One region of the Stutzerimonas tianxiuensis genome, then DNA from elsewhere that is predicted to be linked to it. Evidence: predicted binding sites of a transcription regulator. Region 1 holds the regulator's gene; the other holds the start of a gene.
What was found. The regulator sigma-54, encoded in region 1, starts transcription at its own class of promoters, with help from an activator protein. The targets are predictions, from matches to a motif close to ANTGGCATNNANNTTGCTNT.
Positions count from the first base shown of each region.

Region 2: a site for sigma-54 is predicted at 1,331-1,350, ahead of ACSSNI_RS03965 (CmpA/NrtA family ABC transporter substrate-binding protein). Genes of this name have one in related genera too.

Region 1 covers NZ_JBPVWS010000005.1:16,551-19,955, forward strand. The annotation lists gene lptA (lipopolysaccharide transport periplasmic protein LptA) at 1-480, shown strand, start outside; gene lptB (LPS export ABC transporter ATP-binding protein) at 480-1,205, shown strand; gene ACSSNI_RS08190 (RNA polymerase factor sigma-54) at 1,351-2,868, shown strand; gene hpf (ribosome hibernation-promoting factor, HPF/YfiA family) at 2,947-3,255, shown strand; gene ptsN (PTS IIA-like nitrogen regulatory protein PtsN) at 3,262-3,405, shown strand, end outside.
Region 2 covers NZ_JBPVWS010000002.1:268,791-272,195, forward strand. The annotation lists gene ACSSNI_RS03965 (CmpA/NrtA family ABC transporter substrate-binding protein) at 1-1,192, opposite strand, end outside; gene ACSSNI_RS03970 (ANTAR domain-containing response regulator) at 1,771-2,349, opposite strand; gene ACSSNI_RS03975 (CmpA/NrtA family ABC transporter substrate-binding protein) at 2,364-3,405, opposite strand, start outside.

The sequences.
Region 1 (3,405 bases):
CACGCACTTCCCGAGGATCGCAACCAGCCTATCCGTGTTCAGGCCGATACCGCTGAGCTGGACGACCGGCAAGGCGTAGCCGTGTACCGCGGCGACGTGGTCATCACCCAGGGAACAATGAAGATCACAGGCGACACTGTGACCATCACTCAGAACCAGAATGGCGATGTCGAGGTGTTCACCTCCATCGGCAAACCTGCCTACTACGAACAGAAGCCAGCTGCAGACAAGGAGATCGTCAAGGCTTACGGCCTGACGATTCAGTATTTTGCCGCGAACGAACGCATCGTCCTGATCGACCAGGCCAAGGTCGTTCAGGAAGGCAATACCTTCGAAGGCGAGAAGATCGTCTATGACACCCAGCGACAGATCGTCAATGCTGGTCGCGCCACCAATACTGATGTCACCACACCCCGCCCACGCGTGGACATGGTCATCCAGCCTCGCAAGAAAGAGCCGGCAACGGAGCAGCCCGAGTAATGGCGATTCTCAAGGCCCAGCATTTGGCGAAGAGCTACAAGAGCCGTCAGGTCGTACGTGATGTCAGCCTGTCCATCGAAAGCGGACAGATCGTCGGACTGCTGGGGCCTAACGGCGCCGGCAAAACCACTTGCTTCTACATGATCGTGGGATTGGTCAAAGCCGATCAGGGCCGTGTACTGATCGACGACCAGGATGTGACGCACCTCCCCATGCATGGCCGTGCACGCGCGGGCATTGGTTACCTACCGCAGGAAGCATCGATCTTTCGCAAGCTTTCGGTCTCCGACAACATCATGGCCATCCTGGAGACGCGCAAGGACCTTGACCGCAACGGCCGCCAACAGGCGCTGGAAGGTCTGCTGCAGGAATTTCACATCCATCACATCCGCGACAGTCTCGGCATGAGCCTATCGGGTGGCGAACGGCGCCGCGTTGAAATTGCCCGCGCGCTGGCCACGGCGCCCAAGTTCATCCTGCTCGATGAACCCTTTGCCGGCGTTGACCCTATTTCGGTCGGCGACATCAAGCAGATCATCCATCATCTCAAGGCCAAGGGCATCGGCGTCCTAATCACCGATCACAACGTCCGCGAAACTCTGGATATCTGTGAAACCGCCTATATCGTGAATGACGGCCAGTTGATCGCCGAGGGCGATGCAGAGACCATCCTCGCCAACCAACTGGTGAAGGAAGTCTATCTGGGACACGAATTCCGACTTTGATAGCGGTTTTTTCTGCTCTACGCACCTACAGGGCTAGGCAAAGGCTTCGTTGCCAGGCATATAATTTGCTTACATCGGCGCGCGGCGCCAGCGAAATCGGAACAGGCGCGGTTGCGCCGGCAAACAAGGTTCGAAGTCCTCTGCCATGAAACCATCGCTAGTCCTGAAGATGGGCCAGCAGCTGACGATGACACCGCAGCTGCAACAAGCCATACGATTGCTCCAGCTATCCACACTCGATCTTCAGCAGGAGATTCAGGAGGCGCTGGATTCCAACCCCATGCTCGAGCGCGAAGAAGACGGAGAAGATTTCGATAACTCCGACCCGATGGCCGAGTCGATCGAAAAGAAAAGCGAAAGCCCGACGACCGACTCGCCCGAGCACAGCGAGCCCGACAATCATTACGAGGAGCCCATCAACACGGTGGAGAACCTCGAGGACGGCGATTGGGCCGACCGTATCCCCAACGAGCTTCCAGTCGACACCGCCTGGGAAGACATCTACCAGACCAGCGCCAGCAGCCTGCCGAGCAACGACGATGATGAATGGGATTTCACTACCCGCACATCATCAGGGGAAAGCCTGCAAAGCCACTTGCTCTGGCAGCTCAACCTCGCACCGATGAGCGACACCGACCGTCTCATAGCAGCCACCCTGATCGACTGCATCAACCCCCAGGGTTATCTCGACGAAACGCTCGAGGAAGTCCTCGAGTCGTTTGACCCGGAACTTGGAATCGAACTCGATGAGGTCGAAGTGGTGCTACGCCGCATCCAGCAGTTCGAGCCCGCCGGCATCGGCGCGCGCGACTTGCGCGAATGCCTGCTGCTGCAGCTTCGCCAGCTCCCCGAGCGTACCGAGTGGCTAAGCGAAGCGGTGCGCTTGGTCAGCGATCACCTGGATATTCTTGGCGTGCGTGACTACAGCCTGCTGATGCGTCGCATGAAGCTCAAAGAAGACGAGCTGCGCCAGATCATCGACTTGATCCAGAGCCTCAATCCGCGCCCGGGCTCGCAGATCGAAGCCGGAGAGCCTGAGTATGTCGTGCCTGACGTAATCGTGCGCAAGCACAATGGCCGCTGGTTGGTCGAACTGAATCAGGAGGCGATGCCGCGCCTGCGGGTGAACGCTCAGTATGCCGGGTTCGTCAAACGTGCCGACTCGAGCGCCGACAACACCTTCATGCGCAACCAGCTTCAAGAAGCCCGCTGGTTCATCAAAAGCCTGCTCAGCCGCAACGAAACGCTGATGAAAGTGGCCACCCAAATCGTCGAACACCAGCGTGGCTTTTTCGAACATGGCGACGAAGCCATGAAACCACTGGTGTTGCACGATATCGCCGAAGCGGTGGGCATGCATGAGTCGACGATCTCACGGGTCACCACGCAGAAGTTCATGCACACGCCCCGCGGCATCTACGAACTCAAATACTTCTTCTCGAGCCATGTGAGCACTGCTGAAGGCGGCGAGTGCTCATCCACCGCCATTCGCGCAATCATCAAGAAACTGGTAGCCGCGGAAAACCAGAAAAAGCCATTGAGCGACAGCAAGATCGCTGGTCTACTGGAAGCACAAGGGATTCAAGTTGCGCGCCGCACCGTAGCCAAGTACCGCGAGTCACTCGGGATCGCACCCTCAAGCGAGCGCAAGCGGTTGATGTAACACCAGGCGACCTGGTGGATTTGTTCCGGCGACGGGTGTTCAGCCCGTCAATTCGCACGTGGCAATAGGAGATGCAGTATGCAAGTCAACATCACTGGCCTTCACCTTGAAATCACTGAAGCCCTGCGTGACTACGTCGAGGAGAAATTCGAGCGGATAGAACGCCATTTCGACCGCATCATTGCCGTACAAGTCATCCTTCAAGTCGAAAAGCTCAGGCAAAAGGCCGAGGCCACGCTGCACGTAGCGGGGCGAGAGGTCGTTGCCAATGCCGAGCATGAGGATATGTACGCAGCCATCGACTTGCTTGCCGACAAACTCGATCGGCAATTGATCAAACATAAAGAAAAGCAGCTCGACCACCATCAGGGCGCCCTGGCTCGCTGACCCATCATGATCCGTATTGAAAACATACTGACCCCCGGACGCGCCCTGGTTAGCGTTCCGGGCGGCAGCAAAAAGCGTGTCCTGGAACAGATTGCCAAGGTTCTCGGCGCGGACCTGCCCGATATCGACAGCCAAGCGATTTTCGAAAGC
Region 2 (3,405 bases), on a different contig from region 1:
CGCGGTAAATTTCCGGGCGATAGACCTGCTTGGCCATGTCTAGGTACCAGCTGTCCGGCTTGGCCTCGGCGATCTGGCCCCAGCGGCGCATCTGCGTCAGGTACCAGATGGCATCGGAGTAGTAGGGGTAAGTCGCGTTGTAACGGAAGAACACGTTGAAATCCGGCACCTCGCGTTTGTCGCCTTTCTCAAATTCAAAGGTGCCGGTCATGGAGTTGGCGATAACTTTGGCGTCGGCGCCGACATATTCCGGTCGCGAGAGGATTTCCACCGCTTCGTGGCGGTTGGCGTTGTTGTCTTCGTCCAGCCACTTGCCTGCACGGATCAGCGCTTTGACCAGACGCTTGTGCGTTTCGGGATTGGCTTCGGCCCAGGCTTTGGATACGCCGAAGACCTTTTCCGACATGTTCTTGCGGATCGCATAGTCAGCAACCACAGGTACGCCGATGCCTTTGAAGACCGCCTGCTGATTCCATGGCTCTCCGACGCTGTAGCCATGGATGGTGCCGGCTTCCATGGTCGAAGGCATCTGCGGCGGTGGCGTAACGGAGAGCAACGCCTGGGCATCGATCTGTCCGCTGATGTCGCCTTTCTTCGGTGCGTAGTAACCGGGGTGAATGCCACCGGCCGCGAGCCAGTAGCGCAATTCGTAATTGTGGGTGGATACCGGGAACACCATGCCCAGGTTGAAGGACTTGCCGCTGGCGTTGAGCTGCTCGATCACCGGCTTGAGTGCGTCGGCCTTGATCGGATGCACCGGCTTGCCGTCTGCCATCGGCACGTTGGGCTTCATCTGCTCCCAGATCGCGTTGGACATGGTGATGGCATTGCCATTGAGGTCCATGGTGAAGGCCGTGATGATGTCGGCCTTGGTACCAAAACCGATGGTCGCGCCGATCGGCTGGCCGGAGAGCATGTGCGCACCGTCCAGCTCTCCATCGATGACGCGGTCTAGCAACACCTTCCAGTTGGCCTGCGCTTCGAGCGTGACGTAGAGCCCTTCGTCCTCGAAGAAGCCTTTCTCATAGGCAATCGCCAGTGGCGCCATGTCGGTGAGCTTGATAAAGCCGAGCTTGAGTTCCTCCTTCTCTGGCTCGGCCGCCCAGGCGGCCATCGGCACCAGTTGCAGCAGGGCAGAGCAGCCAATGCTGGCCACCAGCGTTTTCAACAAAGTACGGCGGGTCTTGCGCATGATCTATCCCTCAATCGCGAAACGAAAAAAAGGCGTAACGGAAGCACCCTCTGCATGAGCAGAGCGAGCACCGTTGACGCCTTTGTCAATTCGTCCCGATCACCGCCGTTGGCGACCTGAAGACGTGGTAACAGAGGGATTGCAAGGGGCTTGCCAATTCTTAATCTGAGATTTTTTTGGCGACTAGGGTGTTAGGAAGATCTATGTAATACAACGGCTTACGTCTGAAACAACCGGCCAGGCTGAACATGCGTTGGACGTGCGGGCTTGGCACTCCTGGCGATCGCTCGGTGCAATAGCCGTGCACCCAATTCTATCCTTGGCTCCGTTTTGGTTCGTTTGCATGGAAGAGCTGCTTGGAAATGGCGGGCGCAGTGGCGCCCGTCATTCGGACGCGATTGGAGTGGTTAGGGGGCGGCTGGCGCAACGTGTTGCAGTCGGCGAGCAATAGGCTCGTTGGGCCTGGTCGAGAGCCGAAAACGATCGGTACTTGAGTCCCGCAAGGTTCACAGCAGGCATCCGCTCGGCTAATAGCCCCGTCTGGGCCTCGCCGAGACCAGCGCGCTGAGATTTGCGGATCACTGACCCAGCAGATCGTTCATCGCAATGATCTGCTCAGCGACCTGGATCAGCTTCTGCTGACGGCTCATGGCCTGGCGGCGCATCAGGGTGTAGGCCTCTTCCTCGTTGCAGCTTCGCATCTTCATCAACATGCCCTTGGCCAATTCGACGCGCTTGCGTTCGACCAGTTGCTGGTCGCGTGCATGCAGTTGCGCGCGGATTGCCTGGTCGCTTTCGAAGCGGGCCATGGCCACGTCGAGAATGGGTTTCAGGCGCTGGGCCTGGATGCCTTCAACGATATAGGCGCTGACGCCGGCGCGGATGGCTTGGCGCATGGCATCGGGGTTGTCGTCGTCGGTGAACATGACGATGGGCCGCGGCTGGTCACGGCTGACCATGACCACCTGCTCCATGACGTCCCGGCCGGGGGAGTCGGTGTCGATCAGCACCACGTCGGGGCGAATCGCTTCGACCCGCTCGGGCATGTCGATGGTCAAACCGGATTCCTCGATCACCTCGAAGCCGGCTTCGATCAGAGCGGTGCGCAGGCGACCGACCTTGCGCGGGGTGTCGTCGATCAGGAGAACGCGAAGCATGACAGTCTCCCTTCTCAAGGCTTGGGGTGTGGTGCGGTGTCGCCCAAGGCATGCAGCGCGAAGCTGCGCGCGTACCCCGCCGGATCGCTGCCATCCCAGCGACTGCCGTCCATGAGCATAGCGCTGCGCATGGGGGAGTCGGGTACGGCGATATTCAAAGCGCTCGCTGCATCGCGGTAGAGGCTGGTTTGCTGGACGCTTTGCGCCACGGCAAGGTAATCCGGATCTTCACGCAGCAGACCCCAGCGGCGCAGCTGAGTCATGAACCAGAGGCCGTCGGAGTGGTAGGGCATGTTCACTTCGCCGTTGCCGAAGAAACGCAGCGGGTGCTTGTCCAGCCAGGCATGGCCAAGGCCGTCCTCATATTGACCCAGAAAGCGCGATTCGATGGACGCAACGGGCGCATTGACATAGTCGCTGCCGGCAATCAGCTGTGCAGTACTACGGCGATTTTCCTGGCTCTCATCGATGAAGCGGCTGGCCTCGAGGATGGCCATCACCAGCGCGCGGGCGGTGTTGGGGTATTGGTCGACAAATTCGCGCGTGCAGCCGAGCACTTTCTCGGGATGGTCGGCCCAGATCGATTGGCTGGTCGCGATGGTAAAACCCATGTCTTCTTCAATGGCCTGGGCGCCCCAGGGCTCGCCGGCGCAGAAGCCGTCGATGCGTCGCGCCCGTAGATGGGCGACCATCTGCGACGGCGGCACCACCACTGTGCGTACGTCTTTCAGCGGGTGGATGCCGTGGGCGGCCAGCCAGTAGTAGAGCCAGAGCGCATGAGTACCGGTGGGAAATGTCTGAGCAAGCGTGAGTTTTGCACCACTCTGGCGCACGCATTTGCCGAGCGCATCGGGATCGGTCACGCCGGCTGCTTTCAGCTCACTGGAGAGGCTGATGCTCTGTCCGTTTTGCGCCAGCCCCATCAGTACGGCCATGTCCTTACGCGCACTGCCTCCGATCCCCAGATGCACGGCGTATATCAGGCCGTACAGTCCGTGAGCGGCATCCAGTTCGCCTTCCACAAGCTTGTCTCGCACGCTGGACCAGGAGCTCTGC